4 regions of the Streptomyces sp. NPDC001604 genome follow, and region 4 is predicted to be linked to each of the others. Evidence: riboswitches for the same ligand, from Rfam matches in the RefSeq annotation. Region 4 holds a riboswitch; each other region holds the start of a gene.
The links. Region 4 has a riboswitch for cyclic di-AMP ahead of ACFY1E_RS37780 (transglycosylase family protein). Riboswitches for the same ligand answer to the same signal wherever they lie in the genome.

Region 1: linked by a shared signal. The riboswitch ahead of ACFY1E_RS40675 (M23 family metallopeptidase) and the one ahead of ACFY1E_RS37780 (transglycosylase family protein) in region 4 are both predicted to bind cyclic di-AMP.
Region 2: linked by a shared signal. The riboswitch ahead of ACFY1E_RS36875 (transglycosylase SLT domain-containing protein) and the one ahead of ACFY1E_RS37780 (transglycosylase family protein) in region 4 are both predicted to bind cyclic di-AMP.
Region 3: linked by a shared signal. The riboswitch ahead of ACFY1E_RS21650 (peptidoglycan DD-metalloendopeptidase family protein) and the one ahead of ACFY1E_RS37780 (transglycosylase family protein) in region 4 are both predicted to bind cyclic di-AMP.

Annotation. Positions count from the first base shown of each region.
Region 1 covers NZ_JBIAUY010000022.1:113,112-118,972, reverse strand. The annotation lists gene ACFY1E_RS40690 (GNAT family N-acetyltransferase) at 1-1,080, opposite strand, end outside; gene ACFY1E_RS40685 (HPr family phosphocarrier protein) at 1,289-1,570, shown strand; gene ACFY1E_RS40680 (GntR family transcriptional regulator) at 1,711-2,403, opposite strand; gene ACFY1E_RS40675 (M23 family metallopeptidase) at 2,590-3,354, opposite strand; cyclic di-AMP (ydaO/yuaA leader) riboswitch at 3,367-3,531, opposite strand; gene ACFY1E_RS40670 (M16 family metallopeptidase) at 3,735-5,123, opposite strand; gene ACFY1E_RS40665 (M16 family metallopeptidase) at 5,120-5,861, opposite strand, start outside.
Region 2 covers NZ_JBIAUY010000018.1:125,563-131,423, forward strand. The annotation lists gene ACFY1E_RS36865 (FAD-dependent oxidoreductase) at 1-171, shown strand, start outside; gene ACFY1E_RS36870 (HAD family hydrolase) at 306-1,163, shown strand; gene ACFY1E_RS36875 (transglycosylase SLT domain-containing protein) at 1,310-1,792, opposite strand; cyclic di-AMP (ydaO/yuaA leader) riboswitch at 1,797-1,966, opposite strand; gene ACFY1E_RS36880 (polyprenyl synthetase family protein) at 2,647-3,657, shown strand; gene ACFY1E_RS36885 (CHRD domain-containing protein) at 3,815-4,762, shown strand; gene ACFY1E_RS36890 (outer membrane lipoprotein carrier protein LolA) at 5,018-5,861, shown strand, end outside.
Region 3 covers NZ_JBIAUY010000007.1:212,637-218,497, reverse strand. The annotation lists gene ACFY1E_RS21675 (aspartate aminotransferase family protein) at 1-78, shown strand, start outside; gene ACFY1E_RS21670 (helix-turn-helix domain-containing protein) at 154-759, shown strand; gene ACFY1E_RS21665 (DUF6126 family protein) at 756-881, shown strand; gene ACFY1E_RS21660 (tyrosine-protein phosphatase) at 899-1,696, opposite strand; gene ACFY1E_RS21655 (alpha-galactosidase) at 1,867-3,936, shown strand; cyclic di-AMP (ydaO/yuaA leader) riboswitch at 4,252-4,410, shown strand; gene ACFY1E_RS21650 (peptidoglycan DD-metalloendopeptidase family protein) at 4,415-5,314, shown strand; gene ACFY1E_RS21645 (SGNH/GDSL hydrolase family protein) at 5,629-5,861, shown strand, end outside.
Region 4 covers NZ_JBIAUY010000019.1:84,411-90,271, forward strand. The annotation lists gene ACFY1E_RS37770 (cytochrome P450) at 1-390, opposite strand, end outside; gene ACFY1E_RS37775 (transglycosylase family protein) at 609-1,589, shown strand; cyclic di-AMP (ydaO/yuaA leader) riboswitch at 1,785-1,953, shown strand; gene ACFY1E_RS37780 (transglycosylase family protein) at 1,958-2,635, shown strand; gene eno (phosphopyruvate hydratase) at 2,862-4,148, shown strand; gene ACFY1E_RS37790 (septum formation initiator family protein) at 4,247-4,723, shown strand; partial or broken gene ACFY1E_RS37795 (DUF501 domain-containing protein) at 4,749-5,150, shown strand; gene ACFY1E_RS37800 (exopolyphosphatase) at 5,388-5,861, shown strand, end outside.

The sequences.
Region 1 (5,861 bases), on a different contig from region 4:
GCGGGGCATCTCGGGGGCGAGTGAGGCGTTCAGCCGTACCTCGGAGGACGTGTTGATGATCCCGAAGGCGTTCGGCCCGATGATCCGCATGCCGTACGTGCGCGCGCGCCGTACGAGTTCGCGCTGGCGCTCGCGCCCCTCGGGCCCGCTCTCGGCGTACCCGGCGGAGACGACGACGAGTCCCTGCACGCCGTGCTCTCCGCACTCGGTGACGGCCTCGGGGACGTGCTCGGCAGGCACGGCGACGACCGCGAGGTCGACGGGGCCGTCGATGTCCCGCACGGAGCGGTGGGCGGGGACGCCGTCGAGCTCCTTGACGTCTTCGGGGAGCGCCTTGTTCACGGCGTACAGCGCCCCGGTGAAGCCTGCGTCTCGGATGTTGTCGAGGATGCTGCGGCCCACGCCTCCGGGGGCGCGGCCGGCGCCGACGACGGCGACCGAGCCGGGCACGAGCAGCCGTCGTACGGACCGCGCCTCGGCGCGCTGCTCACGCGCGCGCTGGACCGCGAGGGAGCGGTCGGTGGGTTCGAGGTCGAACTCCAGGCGTACGACGCCGTCCTCGAAGCTGCGCTTCTGGGTGTACCCGGCGTCCGTGAACACCTTGATCATCTTGGTGTTGGCGGGCAGCACCTCGGCGGCGAAGCGGCGGATGCCACGCTCCCTGGCGACCGCGGCGATGTGTTCGAGGAGAGCGGAGGCGACACCGCGCCCCTGGTGGGCGTCCTGCACGAGGAAGGCGACCTCGGCCTCGTCGGCCGGGGCCGACGCGGGCATGCCGTCGGCGCCGATGCGGTCATAGCGTACGGTGGCGATGAACTCGCCGCCGACCGTGGCCGCGAGTCCCACCCGGTCCACAAAGTCGTGGTGCGTGAAGCGGTGGACGTCCTTGGCGGACAGACGAGGGTAGGGCGCGAAGAAGCGGTAGTACTTCGACTCGTCCGAAACCTGCTCGTAGAAGCTGACCAGGCGCTCGGCGTCATCAACGGTGATGGGGCGGATGCGCGCGGTGCCGCCGTCGCGCAGCACCACGTCGGCCTCCCAGTGGGCGGGGTACTCGTGCCGGTCCGGCGAGGTCTGCATGGGCCCCAGAGTACGGCTCGCGTCCGACAACGGCGCGGGGCAGTCTGTGGAGAACAGGGCAGTCCGTCGGGAAGAGAACAAGGACGGAAGTCGGGCCGAGGCCGCGGCCCGACTGCCCACCCCGGACGGGACACAGGACCGCTCCGGAGACGCTTCACGTATGGGAAACTGGTCTAGACAACCCTGAGACTCTGAAGGGCAGCATCACATGGCTGAGCGCCGCGTCAACGTCGGCTGGGCCGAGGGCCTCCACGCCCGCCCCGCTTCCATCTTCGTCCGGGCCGCCACGGCCGCAGGTATCCCGGTGACGATCGCCAAGGCCGACGGCAACCCCGTCAACGCGGCCTCCATGCTGGCCGTTCTCGGCCTGGGCGCCCAGGGCGGCGAGGAGATCGTCCTCGCCTCCGAGGCCGAGGGTGCGGACGTCGCCCTCGACCGGCTGGCCAAGCTGGTCTCCGAGGGGCTCGAGGAGCTTCCCGAGACCGTCTGATCACGGCACCACAGAAGGGCTCGTCCGAATTGCCGGGCGAGCCCTTTGCTTTTCCCGCACAGGGGCGATGGAATTACCGATCGCGGGCAGCAGAAATAATGCCCCCGCGAATTGTTCCCTCTTTGTATACGGCGCCCGTGTTAATGCCGCAGGCCCGACATGTTTACGGCATGTTGCGAGTTCCTCACACCGTTCGCCCGCTCGGGGCCGCCGAACCGCAGCCGGTGCACGGCGCTCGAACGCTCGGTGTGCAACGTCGTCACCGCCCGCGCGCGCTCGCTGTCGCCGCGGGCCACGGCGTCGACGATCGCGCCGTGCTCCGCCCAGGACTCCACGGGGTTGGCCGGCGCCTCCACGGCGTACATCCAGGCGATCTTGTGGCGCAGCTGGGTCAGCATCGAGGTCAGCGCGGGGCTGCCGGAGGCCTGGGCGAGCGTCTCGTGGAACCAGCCCCCCAGGGAGCGCAGATCCTCGCTGTTGCCCCTCCTGGCCCGCTCCTGGCCCAGTCTGACCAGGCCGCGCAGCACCTTGAGATGGGCGTCGGTGCGCCGCTGGGCGGCCCGGGAGGCGCCGAGCGGTTCCAGCAGCATGCGCATCTCCAGCAGGTCGGCGGCCTCCTGCTCGGTCGGTTCCGCGACGCACGCGCCCGCGTGCCGCCGGGTCACCACGAAGCCCTCGGCCTCCAGGGTGCGCAGGGCCTCGCGCACGGGGACGCGCGAGACGCCGTAGCGGCGCGCGAGGAGTTCCTCGGTGAGCCGGCTGCCGCGCTCGTAGACACCGGCGACGATGTCGTCCCGGATCGCCGTGCACACCGAGTGCGCCGGAATACGCATGACCGACCTCCGACTTAATCCCCGTGAAACGTCGATGATTGACGTGTATCGGTGACTCTATTGCACGGAGCCGGAATTTCCGACGGCGGGCCGGAATCCATGGATATTTTTTGGACAGCAGGGTGGCAGAAACGCCGAAAGCCCCGGCTCGGGAGCCGGGGCTTCAGCAGATCTTGCGATCCGTCGTCAGACGTTCACGCCGTGCGAGCGCAGGTAGGCGACGGGGTCGATGTCCGAGCCGTACTCGGGGGTCGTACGGGCCTCGAAGTGCAGGTGCGGTCCGGTGGTGTTGCCGGTCGCGCCGGAGAGGCCTATCGGCTGGCCCGGCGTGACCCTCTGGCCCACCGAGACGCCGATGGACGACAGATGGCCGTACTGGGTGTAGGTGCCGTCGTTCATCTTGATCACGATCTGGTTGCCGTAGGCGCCGCCCCATCCGGTCTGGACGACGGTGCCGGCGCCGACCGCGTGGACGGTCGTGCCGCTCGCGGCGTGGAAGTCGATGCCGGTGTGGCTGCCGGAGGACCACAGGGAGCTGCTGGCCCGGTAGCCGGTGGAGACGTACGAGTTCGATATCGGCGCCACGAACGTGTTGAGGCGCTTGCGCTCGGCCTCGCGGGCGGCGCGCTCCTTGGCCTCGCGCTCCTGCTTGGCCTGGGCGGCGGCCTTCTCGCGTGCCGCCTCCAGGGCCGCCTTCTTGAGCGCGGCCTCCTCGGCGGCCTGCTTCTGGGCGTCGGCCTGGGCGTCGATCTTGTCGGCGATGGTGTCGCCGATGGTGATGACGGGGGTGAGGCCGGTCTGCTCGACGGCGGTGTCGGCGGCGAGCGCGGGGGCTGCGAGGGTGCCGATGACGCCGGTGGCGGCGAGAGCCGCGACGCCGGCGGCGCGGGTGGTGGTGCGGTGCATCCGTGTGGGACGCCGGTGCTTCCCGGTGGCGCGCGTGAACGCCATGTAGTGGCTGATCCTTTCCTTCCCTCTCGCCTACCGGGTTAGCTGACGGGTTCGGAGCAGGAAGGTCTCCTACGGACCCCCTCGCTGCACGCGCGGGCGTCCGATTCACCCCAGGGACTGCGGTGGGTCCCCGGCTCCCCTGGCTCGCGCCGTACGGGGACTCGGCGATGGCTGTCCGGTGCCGCGGATGCGGCGCGGTGCCTGACGGACAGCCCGGAAGACGCTAAGCGGGGTCGCTTTCAATCCCCAAACAGATCACGGCGTTTGTAGCGCATCCCACAGGGCAGACAGGCAACTCTCCTTCGATTCTCTGCCAATTCGGACATAAGACGGCCCTGGTGACGCATCCGTCACCAGGGCCACGCCACGCGCGCGTGCCGCTACTCGGCCGACACCACCGTGACTTCACCGATCCCGAGCGCCTCGACGGGCTCCTTGATCTGGGCCGCGTCACCGACGAGAACGGTCACCAGACGGTCCACCGGGAAGGCGTTCACGACCGCCGCGGTGGCCTCCACGGTGCCGGTCGCGGCGAGCTGCTGGTACAGCTTCGCCTGGTAGTCGTCGGGCAGGTGCTGCTCCACCTGGTCGGCCAGCGTGCTCGCGACGGCCGCCGCCGTCTCGTACTTCAGCGGCGCCACACCGACGAGGTTCTGCACGGCGACATCGCGCTCGGCGTCGGTGAGGCCGCCCTCGGCGAGCGTGCGCAGCACCTTCCAGAGGTCGTCGAGCGCCGGGCCGGTGTTCGGGGTGTCGACGGAGCCGCTGATGGCGAGCATCGCGGCACCGGAGCCGTCCGGGGCGGACCTGAGGACCTGACCGAACGCGCGCACACCGTAGGTGTAGCCCTTCTCCTCGCGCAGGACGCGGTCCAGACGCGAGGTGAGGGTGCCGCCGAGGCAGTACGTGCCGAGCACCTGGGCGGGCCACACGCGGTCGTGCCGGTCGGCGCCGACCCGGCCGATGAGCAGCTGTGTCTGCACGGCGCCGGGACGGTCGACGATGATCACGCGCCCGGTGTCGTCGGCGGTCACCGGCGGCACGGGGCGGGGTTCGGCCTTGGAGCCGGTCCAGGCGCCCAGGGTGTCGCCGAGCAGCGCGTCCAGGTCGATGCCGGTCAGGTCGCCGACGATGACCGCGGTGGCCGTGGCGGGCCGGACATGGCGGTCGTAGAAGGCGCGTACGGCCGCCGCGTCGATCTTCTCGACCGTCTCCTCGGTGCCCTGGCGCGGGCGCGACATGCGCGAGGTCGCCGGGAACAGCTCCTTGGAGAGTTCCTTGGCGGCACGGCGGGAGGGGTTGGCCAGCTCGTGCGGGATCTCGTCCAGGCGGTTGCGGACCAGCCGCTCGACCTCGCTGTCGGCGAACGCGGGCGCCCTGAGGGCGTCGGCGAGCAGACCGAGCGCCTTGGGGAGACGGGAGGCCGGGACCTCCAGGCTCAGTCGCACGCCCGGGTGGTCGGCGTGCGAGTCGAGCGTGGCGCCGCAGCGCTCCAGCTCGGCGGCGAACTCCTCGGCGGAGTGCTTGTCGGTGCCCTCGGAGAAAGCCCGCGCCATGATCGTGGCGACGCCTTCGAAACCGGCCGGCTCGGCCTCCAGGGGCGCGTCCAGGAGCACCTCGACGGCGACGACCTGCTGGCCGGGGCGGTGGCAGCGCAGGACGGTCAGGCCGTTGTCGAGCGCGCCGCGCTCGGGGGACGGGAAAGCCCACGGCTTGGCCTCGCCCGCCCGGGGCTGCGGGTGGAACTGCATCGTGGCGAGCTCGGTCACTTGGCCGCCTCCTCGTTCTGGTCGGTGGCTTCCACCGTGGCTTCGGACTCGGGGTCTTCGGGGAAGTCCTCGTCCTGGGTGTGCTCCGCGGACTCGGGCGAGAGCGGCTCGTAGACGAGCACCGCGCGGTTGTCGGGGCGCAGGCGGGCCTTGGCGACCTCCTGGACCTCCTCGGCCGTCACCTCCAGGACGCGCTGGACGGCGGTGAGGGCGAGCTGCGGGTCGCCGAAGAGGACGGCGTACCGGCACAGTTCGTCGGCGCGGCCCGCGACCGTGCCGAGCCGGTCCAGCCACTCGCGCTCCAACTGGGCCTGGGCGCGCTCCATTTCCTCGGCCGTGGGGCCCTCCGCGGCGAACCGGGCGAGCTCCTCGTCGATGGCGGCCTCGATGACCGGCACCTCGACGTCACCGGAGGTCTTCACGTCCAGCCAGCCCAGGGAGGGCGCTCCGGCCAGCCGGAGCAGGCCGAATCCGGCCGCGACGGCCGTACGGTCGCGCCGTACGAGCCGGTTGTAGAGGCGGGAGGACTCGCCGCCGCCGAGGACGGTGAGCGCCAGGTCGGCGGCGTCCGCCTCGCGCGTGCCGTCCTGCGGCAGCCGGTAGGCCGCCATCAGGGCGCGCGCCGGCACCTCCTCCTCGATGACCTCGCGCAACTGCTCACCGATGATCTCGGGCAGCGAGCCGTCGCGGGGCTCCGGCTTCCCGTCGTGCGGGGCGATGGACCCGAAGTACTTCTCG
Region 2 (5,861 bases), on a different contig from region 4:
GTGAGCCGCGGCACCCCCAAACTGGGCGCGGGATACGTCTCCTCGGTCCCCGGCCTGTACTTCACCGGCCTGCCGGCCGCGGCGTCGTACGGCCCGGTGATGCGCTTCGTCTGCGGCACCGAGTTCGCCTCTCCGAGGCTGGCCAAACACCTGGCGGCAGCGCACGGCTAGGCAGCGGCCGCGGGCTCCCGCCGGACGATGAAGAGCCCACAAGGATAGGGGAGTTGAGCGAGGGACGGTGGGGCAATCGGCCGTCGTCCGGTTCGCGATGAGTCGGTGGGGCGTCCTGTCCGTATTCTCTGATCATGGCCGCACCCACCGCATATGCACTCATCGCCACCGACCTGGACGGCACGCTGCTCCGAGGCGACGACACGCTCTCCGACCGGTCCCTCGCCGCTCTGGCACGGGTCGCCGGGGCCGGCGCCCGGCACCTGGTCGTGACGGGCCGGCCGGCCCCCAGGGTGCGGCCGCTCTTCGACCAACTGGGCGGCAGGGGGCTCGCGGTGTGCGGGCAGGGCGCGCAGGTCTACGACGTGGGCGCGGACCGTCTGCTGTGGTCCGTCACCCTGGACCGGGAGCTGGCCGAGACCGCCCTCGGCAAGATCGAGGCCGAGGTGGGCCAGGTGTACGCGGCTGTCGACCAGGACGGTGTGGAGGGACTCACGCTCATCGAACCGGGCTATCTGATGCCGCATCCGACGCTGCCGGCGGTCCGCGTCGACCGGCGCGACGACCTGTGGTGCGAACCCATCAGCAAGGTGCTGCTGCGCCATCCCGCCCTGTCCGACGACGAGTTGGCGGCGACGGCGCGCTCGGTGGTGGGTTCGCTGGCCACCGTCACCATGTCGGGACCGGGGACCGTCGAACTCCAGCCATGCGGCATCACCAAGGCGACGGGCCTCGCACTGGCCGCCGCGCACCTGGGACTCGGCCCCGAGCAGACGATCGCCTTCGGTGACATGCCCAACGACATCCCCATGTTCGACTGGGCCGCCCACGGCGTCGCCATGGCCAATGCCCACCCCGAACTCAAGGCGGTGGCCGACGAGATCACCCTGTCGAACGAGGACGACGGCATCGCCGTCGTCCTCGAGCGAATGTTCTTCGAGTTCGGGGAGCTCGATGAGCTCCATGAACTCGGAGAGCTGGAGGAGCTCTGAGCGGCCTCAGCGAAGTCCGCTACGTTACGGCAGCGCTCCTTCAGGGGCGCGGGGCTGTATTGACTTGCGGCTCCGCCGCGGGGCGCGACCAGCCACGAAGGCGCCGCAGCCGACGAACGGCCGATCGCGGCACTCCCACGGAGTGCTCAGTACGCACCGAACACGTTGTCGATCGACCCGTACCGCGCGGCGGCGTACTTGCAGGCGGCCGTGATGTTCGCGATCGGGTCGAAGGGGTTCATCGCCGTGCCGGGCACATGGTAGGCGAGGAACGTCGGGTCGATGACCTGCAGCAGTCCCTTGGACGGGGTGCCGGCGACCGCGTTCGAGTCCCAGTTGTTGATGGCGGCCGGGTCGCCCGAGGACTCGCGGATGATGTTGCGGTAAATGCCGTTGTACGTCCCGGGGATACCGTTCTGCTTCATGACCTGGAGGGCGCCCCGGATCCAGCCGTCGAGGTTGTCGGCGTAGCCCATCGACTTCACGTTGGCGACGGTCGGGGTGGCCGCGGACGCGCTGTTCGCCCCGATGAGCGGGAGGGCGAGAACGGCGGCGCCGGTACCGGTGACGGCGAGCTTGCGGGCGAGGCGGTTGCTTCTGGGACGGCGGTGCTGACCTGTTGCAGGCATGGCGGGATCCTCTCCGTCGCCTGCGAGGTGAGCTGTCGGGTTCGGGCGGGGAGATGCCCGGCCGCGCAGCCGTACGGCCACGCGACTTCACCCCTAGCCGGCCCGGGACGATGCCCGGTCCGGCGGCCTACCTGGTTCCCCCGCTCCTGCCGTGCGAGTCAGTTGGTCGATGGTCGTGTCCGGGCGGCGGCAGGATTCGGCGTCCACCCGACAGGCCGGGAACGTATGCGAGAGCACATGGCGGGAACAAGGGTCGGCCTCACAGATCACGCCTGTTGACCTTGCTCTGAGGCTTATGGGGCACTTGATCCTTTGCGGTTGCCAAGTCTCAACTCGCGTACGGGAGAGGGGAACCGGCGAGAGGGCAGCGCTTGTCGGCCCGTACTGCCGTGTGAGTCAAGTCACCGGCATTCGCAAGAGTGGCAAATAGGGCAATGGCCCCAACTCGTGGTCAACCAGCCGCCCATCGCCTCATTGGGGGGCGAAAGCGGAACCTGGCGTGTGGTGCACGTCGTTGTCATGGCGGTCGCCCGTCGAGCACCCCGTGCCGGGATCCGGAGGTCCTCGTGAGTCGTTTCCTGAGGGAAGGGCACTCGGGCGTACCGACTCGTACGGACGCACCGGGGGACACGCCGAGAGGCGCGCCGGCCGACACCCCGATAGACAAGTCGATGGATATCCGTTCTTATCGGTTGATCGAAAACATACCGGTCGTGATCCGATACCGCCCAGGCTGGACGGGTGGGCGGCATCGGTGATCGAAAGGTGACCGGATACGCTGACTTGAGTGATGTCAGCGACCTATCGACAAACCGTGTAACCGCCAGTAGACACCAGCAGACAGGAGACCCCTCGTGACCGTCGTCGGGCCGTTCGGGCTGAGCGTGCGGGACCAGGCTCTGGAAGCCGATGTCCAGGCCGGATTGGCGGCCGTCGAGGAAGGTTTGCTCGAAGCCACCAAGAGTGAGGTGCCCTTCATCACGGAGGCCGCCCAGCACCTGGTGCGGGCGGGCGGGAAGCGGTTCCGCCCGCTGCTCGTGATGCTCGCCGCCCAGTTCGGCGACCCGTATGCACCGGGGGTCGTGCCCTCGGCCGTGGTGGTGGAGCTGACCCATCTGGCGACGCTGTACCACGACGACGTGATGGACGAGGCCGCCGTGCGGCGCGGCGTCGACAGCGCCAACACCCGCTGGGGCAACTCGGTGGCGGTCCTCACCGGCGACTTCCTGTTCGCGCGCGCCTCGCACATCCTCGCCGACCTCGGGCCCGAGGCGGTCCGGGTGCAGGCCGAGGCGTTCGAGCGCCTGGTCACCGGGCAGATCCTGGAGACGGCGGGGCCGCAGGACGGCCGGGATCCGGTCGACCACTACCTGGACGTGCTGGGCGGCAAGACGGGCTCGCTGGTGGCCGTGTCGTGCCGCTTCGGGGCGATGATGTCGGGCGCCGACGAGACGGTCGTGGACGTGCTCACGCAGTACGGGGAGCGGCTCGGAGTCGCCTTCCAGCTGGCGGACGACGTACTGGACATCGCCTCCGAGTCGCGCGAGTCCGGCAAGACCCCGGGCACCGACCTCCGCGAGGGGGTCCCCACGCTTCCGGTGCTGCGGCTGCGGGAGCGGGCGGCCCGGCTGGGGCTTGCCGAGGACATCGCCCTGTGCGAGCTGCTGGACTCCGACCTGAGCGACGACGCGCGGCACGCCGAGGCGCTCGCCGGACTCCGGGCGCACCCGGCGCTGGAGCAGGCGCGCCGGGACACGGTGCGCTACGCGGAGGACGCGCGAGCGGCGCTGGCTCCGCTGCCGGAGTGCGATGCGAAGCTCGCGCTGATGGAGATGTGTGACGCCGTGGTGCATCGGGCCGGCTGAGCTGCCGTTCGAGCGGGCTCTGACCTGCACTCCAAGCGATGTGGCGTACGTCACACATCTGGACTGAGTCCAGAATGAGATCGCTTCCGTAGTCATCCTCAGAAGGCCGACGCAGGGGGTGTCGGCCCGTCTACGGGGAGACAACAGAATCATGCGCATGAACACGACGTTCTCGAAGCGCCGTAAGAGCCTGATGGCCACCGCTGTCGCGGTGGCCGCCGCCGGGGGGATCGCCGCCGCGGTGATCCCGGCCCACGCCACCGGAGGGGCCGCGTCCGACGGCACCGGGGGAACCCTTCTGGCCGCCAGTCTGCGCGGGGCCAACGAGGTGCCCGTCGCGGGCGGTCCGGCCGTCGGTGACCAGGACGGCGCCGCTCTCGAGTTCATCAAGGTGCAGGACGACAAGGTGTCCGTCGCCGTGACCTGGCGCGGCACCGGCAAACCGACCATGCTCCACATCCACCAGGGCGCCAAGGGCACCAACGGCGGCGTCAAGGTCGACTTCACCGACCTGCTGAAGAACAGCAAGCGGCACAGCGTCACCGGCACGGTCCAGGTCAAGGACGCCGCCCTGCTCGCCGCTCTCAAGTCCGACCCCGGTTCGTTCTACGCCAATCTGCACACCACCGAGTTCCCCGGCGGAGCCGTCCGTGGCCAGCTCCACAAGGTCACCGTCGCCGCCTTCGACTTCCGTGACGCCCTGCACAACTTCCAGGCGTCCGTGATCAAGGGCAAGCAGATCTACGAGTGCAAGCCTGCCGCCGCCGGGGGCTACGCCTTCGCCCAGCGGGATGTCGGCGCCCTGCTCGGCGGCGGTATCCGGCACTCCTTCGTCGCGCCCAACTCCGGTACGCCGCAGTGGGTCGCACCGGACGGAAGCGCGGTGACCGGAGCCGTCCTGTCCAAGACTCCGAACGGGGACGGCAACATCCCCGAGCTCGACCTCAAGGCCACCCGGTCCGGCAAGCACCACGGCCTGCTCGCGAACACCACCGAGATCCTGCGGCTCAACACCGTGGGCGGAGTGGCCCCGGCCGGCTCCTGCACGCCCGGCGAGATCGTAGGAGTCCCGTACCGGGCGGACTACGTCTTCCTGCAGAACTGACGGGAGCTCACCTCGGGCGGCGTCTTCCCTCCTACGACCCCTACGGGTCGGGGCAGGCGCCGCCCTCTCGCGTCATACCCCAGGTGTACACGGAGTTGGCCCCCGGGGCTGACGCTTCCTCCTGGCCGATTTGGTGAGATGGAAACCACGGAAATCACCACTGATCACCGATTCGGGTGAGAATGGCGGCTCGGGGTGGACAACGGAAACACGCGAGTTGGACAAGCCGCCGCCGACGACGGAGGTAGCGCACACATGGCACCGTACGAATCCGACGACAGCACGACCGCCGGGGAGGCCGACGACCTGCGCGCGGGTCGTCGCAAGGCCGCGCGGTACGTCGTCCCGGTCGCGGTGGTGGGGGTGGCGGCGGCGACCATCGGGCTGGTCCCGGCGCTCGCCGACTCCGGTGACCCCGACCTGCCGAAGATCAGCGCGCAGCAACTCATCGACAAGATCGCCAAGTCGGACGTACAGCAGGTGTCCGGCACCGTGAAGATCACCACGGACCTGGGGCTGCCGGACCTCGGCGGTCTGGAGAGCAGCCTGACGTCCGGCGCCGGCAGGTCGGGCGACGGCTCGTCCGCCGACCCGACCTCCAAGCTCACGGAACTCGCCACCGGCACGCACACCCTGCGCGTCGCGGCCGACGGCCAGGACAGGCAGAAGCTGTCGCTGCTGGAGAACGCGGCCGAATACAGCATCATCCACAACGGCAAGGACGTCTGGGGCTACGACAGCCAGTCGAACGAGGTCTACCACTCGACCGCCCCCGCGGGCGCGGAGAAGCAGCAGAAGCAAGACGTCCCCGCCACGCCCGAGGACCTCACCAAGGACGCCCTGAAGTCGGTCGACTCCACCACCTCGGTGACCGTCGAGGGGACCGCCCAGGTCGCGGGCCGTGACGCGTACCGGCTGGTCGTCAAGCCGAAGCAGTCCGGTTCGACGGTGGGTCAGATCACCGTGGCCGTGGACTCGAAGACCGGGCTGCCGCTGAAGTTCACCCTGACCCCGGCGAGCGGCGGCGCCGCCGTGATCGACGCCGGCTTCACCCAGGTCAGCTTCGCCAAGCCGAGCGCCTCGACCTTCGACTTCACCC
Region 3 (5,861 bases), on a different contig from region 4:
GATGACGCGCACAGCGGCGGCGGCCTGATGTGGGACTTCAGCAAGACGCTGGTGAAGCAGGCGGTCGCCAACCGGTAGACGGTTGCGATCGGTGTTCTTGCCTCTGAGGCAAGAAATTTGCCGGAGGGGCAAAGCTCCGGCTGAATGGAGGGCATGAGCTCTCAGGAAGCCGAAGCGGAGCTTCCCGCTGTCGCACCCCAGCTGCGCGCGCTGCGCCGTCGTGCCTCCCTCACGCTGGAGGCCGCGGCGCGTGCCGCCGGGCTGTCGGCGGCACATCTCTCCCGGCTGGAGACCGGGCAGCGTCAGCCGTCGCTGCCGATGCTGCTCGCGCTCGCGCGTATCTACGGTACGACGGTGTCCGAGCTGCTGGGCGAGACGGTCGCCGACCAGGACGCCGTGGTGCGCGCCGCCGAGATGGAACCGACCGCCGCCGGCGGCTGGACCTACTTCCAGGCCGGCGCGCCCGGCCGAGGGATGCAGGCCCTGCGGGTCCACGTGCCGCACGGCTCGCAGGGCGACATCGTGCGGGTGCACCCCGGCGAGGAGTGGCTGTACGTCCTCAAGGGACGGCTGCGGCTGCGCCTCGGGGACGCCACGCACCGGCTCGCCCCCGGCGACAGCGCCCACTTCGACTCGCTGACCCCGCACCGGCTCGCCGCCCAGGATCCCGACGGCGTGGAGCTCCTGTTCGTGCACACCCTGCTGCAGAGCCCGACGGCCACGCTGTGTCTGGGCCCGATCACCGGAGAGATGCCATGAGCAACAGCAACATGGAGGAGAAGTTCCCCCGCGCCCTGTGGGTGCGCCTGATCATCTACATCGCGGTGGGGCACCTCTTCGCGGCCTTCGTCTACCTGCTGTTCGCGGTGGGGGCGAAATAGCGGAATGTCAGGTGCGATCAGTCGAGCAGCCGCTCGCGCAGCAGCCCGCGGAGTTCCGGGGTGAGCCCCAGGCCCTGCTCCAGATAGGTGTCGACGTCGCCCCACGTCCCCTCGATCGTCTCGAAGGCCGCCGTCAGATACTCGGCGCGCGCCTCGAACAGGGGACTGAGCAGCTCCATCACCTCGGGGGAGTAGGCCGCGGCGGAGCGGCTGCTGCGGTGCACCTTGTAGCGGCGGTGCTTGGCGTTCGACTCCAGGTAGTCCGCGACGATCGCCTCGCGCTCGACGCCCAGCGCGAGCAGGGTCACCGCTATGGACAGGCCCGCACGGTCCTTGCCCGCCGCGCAGTGCATCAGGGCGGGCACACTGTCCTCGGCGAGCGAGCGCAGCACGCGCGCGTGCTCGGTGGTGCGCTCCTTGATGATCCTGCGGTAGGAGACGATCATGCGGTTCGACGCCTTGCCGTCGCCGAGGAGCTCGCGCAGCTGCTCGATCTCGCCCTCCCTGACCATCTTCCAGAACCCGGCGCCGTCCGCCGGGTCCGTCAGGGGGAGGTTCACATTGCGCACGCCCGACAGCTCGACGTCCGGGCCCTCCAGCTTCTGGTCCGCGGCGTTGCGGAAGTCGAAGATGGTGTGCAGCCCCAGGGAGGACAGGAACTCGGCGTCCTCCTCGGTCGCGTGCGCGAGGTGGCCGCTGCGGTACAGCACCCCGTAGCGCACCCGCCGTCCGTCCACCGTCGGAAGTCCTCCCACATCACGGAAGTTGCGGACTCCGGAGAGCTCGGGTTCGGTCGACGGCACCTGCTGCGTCACGGGGGCTCCTCCCAGTCCGCCCGATCGGCGCGGCTCGTCGTCGGGCGCTCTCCCGACGATACGACATGGATTCCTGAGGCAATGAGTTGTCCACAGGCGTTGCGACCAGGCCCCACGTGCCTTGATGATGTTGCGGATTGGTCGCACCTGTTCGGACGTGTGAGGGCTTGATGCTGGAGATCGCAGACAACGGCCGTACGTGGCTCCTCTCGGGGCCGGCCAGCAGTTACGCCGTCCACCTCACCGAGGACGACGAGCTGCTGCACCTGCACTGGGGCCCCCGGATCGCGCTCGCCGACGCCGAGGCACTCGCCGTCCGCCCGCTGCCCGACTACCGGCCCTTCGAGTCCCCGCTCGACGGGCGCGAGGAGTACCCCGTGGAGGGCGGCCCCCGCTTCGTGCGGCCCGCCCTGTCCGTGCGCAGCGACGAGCGGCGCGGCACCGAGTGGCGCTTCGAGCAGTACGAGGCGGAGGGGGACCACCTCCGGCTGGTCTTCCGGGACGGCGGGCTCGCGATCACACTGCACTACCGGATGCGGCACGACGTCGTGGAACGCTGGGTGACCCTCGACAACGAGGGGCCCGCCCTGGAGCTCCTGCGCGCCGACTCCGCGACCTGGACACTGCCCGATCGCGAGGACTGGCGGCTGTCCCAGCTGCACGGCCGCTGGGCCGCCGAGTCCCGGCTGACCGCCTCGCCTCTCACCTACGGCGAGAAGATCATCGGCAGCCGCCGCGGCCACACCGGCCACCAGTACCTGCCCTGGGTCGCCCTCGACACCGATGCCACCGAGGAACGCGGCGAGGTCTACGGCTGCGCTCTGGGCTGGTCGGGTTCCTGGCGGATCGCGGTGGCGCAACTCCCGGACGCCCGCGTGCAGATCACCGGCGGCGCCGGTTACGACGACTCCGGGCTGCTGCGGCTGGAGCCGGGGGAGTCGTACCCCACCCCCGTCTTCGCCGGTCTGTGGAGCGACGGCGGCTTCGGCGGCGCGAGCCGCGCCTGGCACGCCTACCAGCGCGCATACGTCATCCCCGACGCCGACCAGGACCGGCCGGTGCTGTTCAACTCCTGGGAGGCCACGGAGTTCGACATCTCCGAGGAGCAGCAGGGCACCCTGGCGCGGCGGGCCGCGGCGATCGGCGTCGAGCTGTTCGTGGTCGACGACGGCTGGTTCGGCAAGCGCACCAGCGACCGCGCCGGACTCGGCGACTGGACGGTCAACCGGGACCGCTTCCCGAACGGCCTCAAGCCCCTCGCGGACTATGTGCACGCCCTCGGGATGCAGTTCGGCATCTGGGTCGAGCCCGAGATGGTCAACCCGGACAGCGAGCTCTACCGCGCCCACCCCGACTGGGTGCAGTTCCAACCGGGACGAAAGCGGACGGAATTCCGCAACCAGCTCGTTCTGAACCTGGCCCGGGAAGACGTCCAGGAATACCTCTGGGAACAGCTCGACGCGCTTCTCTCCAGCGCCCCGATCGACTATGTGAAGTGGGACTTCAACCGCTGCTTCACCGACGCGGGCTGGCCCGGGGAACCCTACCCGCAGCGCCTCTGGGTCGATCATGTCCGCGCCCTGTACGCCCTGTTGGACCGACTGCGGGCTGCCCACCCCGATGTCGCCTTCGAGTCCTGCTCGGGCGGCGGCGGACGGATCGACCTCGGGATCATGAGCCGTACGGACCAGGTGTGGACCTCCGACAACACCGACCCGCTCGACCGGCTCGCCATCCAGCACGGCTTCAGCCAGATCCACCCCGCGCGGGTGATGGCCGCCTGGGTCACAGACAGCCCGAACACCCAGCTCAACGGCCGGGTCAGCTCGCTGCGCTTCCGGTTCGTGAGCTCCATGGCCGGCGTGCTCGGGGTCGGCGGGGACCTCACCCGGTGGACCGAGGAGGAGCTGGCCGAGGCCGGCGAGTGGGTGGCGCTCTACAAGGAGATCCGGCCACTGGTGCAGCACGGCGACCTCTACCGGCTGCGGCCGCCGCGGGGCGGGCTGAGTGCGGTGCAGTACGTGCGAGGGGACGAGGCGGTCGTCCTCGCCTGGCTCCAGGCACAGAGCCACGGCGAGCCCGTACCGGCGCTGCGACTTCGGGGCCTCGAACCGACAGCGTCGTATGAATGCCCTGAAACGGGCGAAATCCACAGCGGTGCCGTATTGCTGCACCACGGACTGCGTACCGGATTGCGCGGTGACTTCGACGCGGCAGTTTTCCGTCTGCGGCGCATCTGAGCCTTCTGTCCGGATTGGCGCTCCTTCCACCCCTTCATTCCAACTCGCTCATGAATAGGGGACCCTGGGGCAGGGGCACGTGAGGAGCGTCATATCCGTGACGGTGCGTGGCGCGTCATGTCCACGTAATTCCAGGGCTTTACAAGGCGTTTGACGGAGACGATCACCCGGGAATTCACGCAGGGTCACCCGCTTTTCCCTCAAGGGATCAATAGAAACGCTTTCACGGGGAACCGGCACTTGTTCCTTTGCGTCCCAGTCGCTTACGTTCGCCACCAATCCGGACGGACGCCCAATCCTGCCGCCGCCCGGTGCCCGCAGAACTCACCCGTGAACGGCAGGAGCGGGGGACCCACAGGTACAACAGCCTGTTCCGGTCTCCGGAACGGCTAGGGGTAAAGCCGCGTCGCATGCGCGGCCGGGCATCTCCAGTCCGAACCCGACAGCTCACCTCGCAGGCGCCGGAGAGGAATTCGTCATGCCCGCGAAGGGTAAGCACCGTCGTCCGAAGCCCCAGCGCTTCACCCGCTCCATCGCCGTCGCCGGAACCGGTGGCGCCGCACTCGCTCTCCCGCTCATGGGGGCCACCGGCGCCCATGCCGCCACCACCCAGTCCGTTTCCCAGACGGTTTCGAAAAAGGCCGTCCAGTCCCTTCCGGTCGCCGAGAAGAAGGCGGACCGGAAGAGCGCCGCAGGGAATGCGGGCGTGCGGACCTATTCGGTGCGGACCGGCGACTACCTCTCGAAGATCGCCGAAGAGCAGCATGTCGCCGGCGGCTGGCACAGGCTCTACTCGGACAACCGCCGGGCCGTCGGTGACGACCCGTCGCTGATCCACCCGGGCCTCAAGCTGACGATCGGCCGGAAGGCCGCGACGCACACCACCCAGTCGTCGCCCTCGTCCGCCTCGAAGACGTCCTCGTCGGCGGCCAAGGCGACCGCCACCAAGGCCTCCGAGTCCGCCCCCACCGGCTTCACCCTCCCGGTGATCGGCGGCACCATCGGCACCGGCTACCACGTGGCCGGCAGCATGTGGTCCAGCGGCTACCACACCGGCGTCGACTTCGTCGTCCCGACCGGCACCTCCATCAAGTCCGTGGGCGCGGGAACCGTCGTCTCCGCGGGCTGGGGCGGCGCCTACGGCAACCAGGTCGTCGTCAGGCTCGCCGACGGCTACTACGCCCAGTACGGCCACATGTCCCAGATCTCCGTCTCGGCCGGCCAGACCGTGGCCGCGGGCCAGCAGCTCGGCCTCTCCGGCGCGACCGGCAACGTGACCGGCCCGCACCTGCACTTCGAGATCCGCACCACGCCCGACTACGGCTCCGACGTCGACCCGGTCGCCTACCTCCGCTCGAAGGGCGTCGGCGTCGGCTGACCTCTCCTCACAACCACCTGCCTGACAGCCGCCGAAGGCCGGACCCCGATCCCCGGGTCCGGCCTTCGGTGTGTCCGGCTGCGCCATGTCTGCCGAACACCATTCGCGTACCGCCGACTTGAGGGTCGAAGGCTCGCCCCGCAACATCGCTGACGCCTCAACGTCCCTGGTAGGAGGGTTATTCCGGGCTTGGCGAACACTTTAGAAGTGGCTTATCTCACCGCGCGTCAACCCTTTCCTACGGTCGCGTAGGTCACATTCAAAGGTGAATCATGGTCGATGTGGCAGACGATTCGAAGAGTGACAGCAGATCAGTGATCGGGTCGTACGTTGCGGTGGGGGACAGCTTCACCGAGGGCGTCGGCGACCCCGGCCCCGACGGAGCGTTCGTCGGCTGGGCCGACCGGTTCGCGGTGCTCCTCGCCGACCGGCGACCCGAGGGCGACTTCAGGTACACGAACCTCGCCGTGCGCGGCAAACTGCTCGACCAGATCGTGGAGGACCAGGTACCCAAAGCCGTCGAACTGGCGCCGGACCTGGTCTCCTT
Region 4 (5,861 bases):
GAGGTCGTCCGTCAACTCCTGCACCCGCGGCGCGAATTCGGCCACCCGCCGGGGGGTGAAGGCCTTGGAGACGAGGCGGCGCAGCCGGGTGTGGTCCGGCGGGTCGATATTGAGCAGATGCGTCATGAGATTGGCGCTGCGCTCACCCGGGATACCGGTCCTGCTCTTGCCCTGCGCGTCCTCGGCGTGATGCTCGGGGTTCTTCGAGAGCCGCCCGTCCGCGAGCGCCTGACGTGCGTCGGCATAGCGGGTCACCAGCCAGGCCTCGACCCCGCTGGGAAGTCTCGTCCAGTGGACGGGGGAGTGCTCGCGCAGCCAGGCGTAGGCCGGATACGGGTCGCCGGCGAATTCCCAGGTGAAGAGTTCGGGAGCGGTGTTGGGGACGTTCACGGGACGACCGTATCGGGACCCCGCAGGTGGATGCGCCGCCGCGGCTGACGAGTCAAAGATGATGCGCGTTCAAGTCTGTGATCTTCACGTGATCTACGCGGCATTAACTTGTGACAAGTGATCGACACCGGCTACGTTCACGGACCAGCGCGGCGGTATCGAACGCCTGTCGGTGTCATGCGCCGCGCGGTCATTGCTGTCTCGCGAAAGGCCTCCGCATGCTCTCCGGGAACGGTCGACACCGTCGCCCCCGTCAGGCTCCGGCCATCCTCGTCGCGGCCGGAGTGACCGGCTCCGCCATCGCGATCCCGCTCTTCGCCGCGGGTGGCGCCAGCGCCGCCGACGGCACCACGTGGGACAAGGTCGCCCAGTGCGAGACCGGCGGCTCCTGGAGTGAGAACAGCGGCAACGGGTTCTACGGCGGGCTCAAGTTGACCCAGGAGAACTGGGAGAAGTACGGCGGGCTCGACTACGCCCCCAGGGCCGACCTCGCCAGCCGCAACCAGCAGATAGCCGTCGCCGAGAAGCTCCTGGACGACCAGGGCGTCGGCGCCTTCCACACCTGCGGACTGACCTCCGGGCTCACCGAGGACTCGGGTTCGGCCGCCATCGACACCGGCGTGCTGGGCGGCGGTTCCGGTTCGTCTGATTCATCCGGTGCGTCCGACTCGACCGGTCTGTCCAACTCCTCGGGCAGCGCTTCCGATAGGTCCTCTTCTTCGGATTCGTCCTCCGGCTCGTCCTCCAGTGCCTCCCCTTCGACCTCCGCGAGTGCGACGGACAACTCCACCGAATCCGGCACATCCGCCTCGCCGTCCACCTCTGCGTCCAAGAAGGCGACGGGCGACCCACAGGGTGCCGACAGCTCGTCGACAGACAAGGCGAAGGGGGACGACTCGGACAATCTCGAGCCCCCGGCGTCCACTTGGACCCTCGTCGACACCGGTACGACCGGCACCGGCCGCCACCGTGGCGCCAGCGCCGACGAGACGGCCGACAAGGCCGCCGACAGGACCGAGGCCGACGGCGGCACGCACGACACGTACACGGTCCATGCCGGTGAGACCCTCGCCTCCATCGCCGACTCCCTTGACCTGGACGGCGGGTGGCGTGCGCTCTACGCCGCCAACAAGAACGCCATCGGCACCGACCCGAACCACATCTTCGCCGGTCAGACCCTGAAACTCGGTACCGAATAGGGCGAAAAACAACGGGAGTTCACGTCACACTTCGCCACTGAATGTCCGGTTTAGTGAAAGTGTGGGATGAGTCTCAGAAGCCCTGATCGTCTTTGAAATTCGACGGATCGCGTGTCTACCGTCGTCACCGCTCGTCAACACGAGCCCCGGCTGCCGCAACGCCGAATCCTGCCAGCGGCCGTACGGGAACAGTCGTCGCGTAAAGCGCCGTAGGCAGGAGCGGGGGACCCAAGGTAGGTGCCGGCCCGGGCAGTTGACGGGCGGCTAGGGGTGTAGCCGTGTCTCGTGAGAGCGAGAGCGCGGCCGGGCAACTCAACCGGCCCGAACCCGACAGCTCACCTCGCAGGCGTCGGTGAGGGGATCGAACCATGCTGTTTTCCGGCAAGGGCAAGCACCGCCGTCCGTCCAAGGCCACCCGCGTCGCCGCGCTGGCCGGCGTCACCGGCGTCGCCATCGCCGCTCCGCTGATGGCGGCCGGCAACGCTTCCGCCGCCACCGCCTCCGAGTGGGACAAGGTCGCCCAGTGCGAGTCCGGCGGCAACTGGTCCATCAACACCGGGAACGGCTACTACGGCGGCCTGCAGTTCTCCGCCTCCACCTGGGCCGCGTACGGCGGCACCGCCTACGCCCCGCAGGCCAACCAGGCCAGCAAGGCGCAGCAGATAGCCGTCGCCGAGAAGGTCCTCGCCGCGCAGGGCAAGGGCGCCTGGCCGGTCTGCGGCACGGGCCTGTCCGGTGCCGCCTACAACGGCAGCGCCCCCGCCACGAACACCACCCACTCCGACTCGCAGGCCGCTTCCCGCTCCGCCGAGCGCCCGGCCGCGAAGACCGAGAGCACGAAGAGCGCGAAGACCGTCACCACCCCGACCGGCAAGAAGGTCAAGAAGGGTGACGGCGAGTACAAGGTCGTCAAGGGCGACACCCTCAGCTCGATCGCCGAGAAGCACGGCGTCAAGGGCGGCTGGCAGAAGCTGTTCAAGCTGAACAAGGACATCGTCGAGGACGCCAACCTCATCTACCCGGGTCAGCAGCTGCACCTCAAGTGACAGCCTCGTGATCTCCCCGCTCCGGTGCGTGTTCCCCCGTACGCACCGGGGCGGGGTTTCTTTTTGCCCCCTGCTTTGTCCCCACTCTTTGTTCCGTTCGGAAACAATTTACTCTCGGTTCTGCCCAAGAGGTGGTCGGCAACGTGGCCGATCGGCCTCGGGCGGTTAGGCTCGTCCCGCAGAGCCACCGCGCTACTGCCGTAGCCGTGTCACATCCAAGAAGGAGATGCTCGTGCCGTCCATCGACGTCGTCGTAGCCCGGGAAATCCTGGACTCCCGAGGCAACCCCACGGTCGAGGTCGAGGTCGGCCTCGACGACGGCAGCACGGGTCGTGCCGCCGTCCCGTCCGGCGCCTCCACGGGCGCCTTCGAGGCCATCGAGCTCCGCGACGGTGACCCCAACCGCTACCAGGGCAAGGGTGTCGAGAAGGCCGTCCTCGCCGTCATCGAGCAGATCGGCCCCGAGCTGGTCGGCTACGACGCCACCGAGCAGCGCCTGATCGACCAGGCCATGTTCGACCTGGACGCCACCGACAACAAGGGCTCCCTCGGCGCCAACGCCATCCTCGGCGTCTCGCTCGCCGTCGCCCACGCCGCCTCGGAGGCCAGCGACCTGCCGCTCTTCCGCTACCTGGGCGGCCCGAACGCGCACCTGCTGCCGGTGCCGATGATGAACATCCTGAACGGCGGCTCGCACGCCGACTCCAACGTGGACATCCAGGAGTTCATGATCGCCCCCATCGGCGCGGAGTCCTTCTCCGAGGCCCTGCGCTGGGGCACCGAGGTCTACCACACGCTGAAGAAGGTCCTGAAGAGCAAGGGCCTGGCCACCGGCCTCGGCGACGAGGGCGGCTTCGCCCCGAACCTCGGCTCCAACCGCGAGGCCCTCGACCTCATCCTCGAGGCCATCAAGGAAGCCGGCTACGCCCCCGGCGAGCAGGTCGCCCTCGCGCTCGACGTGGCCGCCTCCGAGTTCTACAAGGACGGCAAGTACCTCTTCGAGGGCAAGGAGCGCTCCGCCGCGGAGATGACGGAGTACTACGAGGAGCTGGTCGCGGCCTACCCGCTCGTCTCCATCGAGGACCCGCTGTTCGAGGACGACTGGGCCGGCTGGAAGGTCATCACCGACCGCCTCGGCGACAAGGTGCAGCTCGTCGGCGACGACCTGTTCGTCACCAACCCCGAGCGCCTCGCCCGCGGCATCGAGGAGGGCACCGCCAACGCCCTGCTCGTCAAGGTGAACCAGATCGGCTCGCTCACCGAGACCCTGGACGCCGTCGAGCTGGCCCAGCGCAACGGCTTCAAGTGCATGATGTCCCACCGCTCCGGCGAGACCGAGGACGTCACCATCGCCGACCTGGCCGTCGCCACCAACTGCGGTCAGATCAAGACCGGTGCCCCGGCCCGCTCCGAGCGCGTCGCCAAGTACAACCAGCTGCTGCGCATCGAGGAGATCCTCGACGACGCCGCGGAGTACGCGGGCCGCAGCGCCTTCCCGCGCTTCAAGGGCTGACCCAACCTGGGCTAAGCCTTAGCCAGTCGTACGTACGTCCCCGTACCGGTCCCGTACCGTGTGCGGGGACGTACGCACGTGTGACGGGAGGCGGGGACATGGCCGTGAAGGACCGGGACCGGTTCTCCACCGCGACCAGGATCAGGCTGCTCGGCGAGCAGACGGCGGCCCGGGTCTACCGCTCCCAGACCAAGCGGCAGGCCCGCCGGTCGCGGCTGACCGGCCGGGCGGCGCTGCTCGCCCTGGTGCTGTGCTCGATGGTGGTGGCGCTGGCGTACCCCATGAGGCAGTACGTCTCCCAGCGCTCCCAGATCGCCGATCTCCAGCGGCAGAAGGAGCAGGCCGCGGCGCGGGTCGAGCAGCTGCGCGACCTCAAGGCGCGCTGGCAGGACGACGAGTACGCCGAGCAGCAGATCCGGCTGCGGCTGCACTATGTGCTGCCCGGGGAGACGAGTTACGTCGTGATCGACCCCAGCGTGGCCAAGCAGTCGCGCTTCGAGCAGGGCGCGGGCCACCGCCCCTGGTACACGAACGTCTGGGACGGGGTCGACAAGTCCGACGCCTCCGCCCAGTGAACCGACAGAGGAATTCAGTACAGGCATGGATACGCCCCCGCCGCCCACCCCGCGCACCGAGCCCACCGACGCCGATGTCGAGGCCTTCAAGCGGCAGCTCGGGCGGCCGCCGCGCGGGTTGCGCGCCATCGCGCACCGCTGCCCCTGCGGCCAGCCGGACGTCGTGGAGACGGCCCCCCGACTGCCGGACGGCACGCCCTTCCCGACGACGTACTACCTGACGTGCCCCCGTGCCGCCTCGGCGATCGGCACGCTGGAGGCGAACGGCGTCATGAAGGAGATGACGGAGCGGCTCCAGACGGACCCGGAGCTGGCCGCCGCCTACCATGCCGCGCACGAGGACTACATCGCGCGCCGTGACGCCATCGAGGTCCTGGAGGGCTTCCCGAGCGCGGGCGGTATGCCCGACCGGGTGAAGTGCCTGCATGTACTGGTGGGCCACTCGCTGGCCGCGGGCCCGGGCGTCAACCCGCTGGGCGACGAGGCGATCGCGATGCTGCCGGAGTGGTGGCTGAAGGGGCCGTGCGTGCAGCCGCTGGTGGCGCCCGACCCGGCGGACGAGCACCCGGGTGAGGAGGGTGAGGTCACCGACCCCACCGAGGTCCGCAGCGGCTTCTTCGCGTACGCACCGCTCGTCCCCGCCGGCTTCAGCCGGGTCGCGGCCGTGGACTGCGGTACGAACTCCATCCGGCTCCTGGTCGCGGACGTGAACCCGGCGACGGGTGAACTGCTGGAGCTCGACCGGCGCATGACGATCGTGCGGCTCGGACAGGACGTGGACCGGACCGGGCGGCTGGCCCCCGAGGCGCTGGAGCGGACGTTCGCGGCCTGCCGGGAGTATGCGGAGGTGATCCGCGACCTGGGTGCCGACAAGGTGCGCTTCGTGGCCACGTCGGCCTCCCGGGACGCCTCCAACCGCGACGAGTTCGTACGGGGCGTCGTGGACATCCTGGGTGTCGAGCCCGAGGTCATCTCCGGCGAGCAGGAGGCGGAGTTCTCCTTCACCGGGGCGACCAAGGAACTGAAGGGGCGTGACGACCTCGGCCGTCCCTATCTGGTGGTCGACATCGGCGGCGGCTCGACCGAGTTCGTCGTGGGCGACGAGCGGGTGCGCGCGGCGCGCTCCGTCGACGTCGGG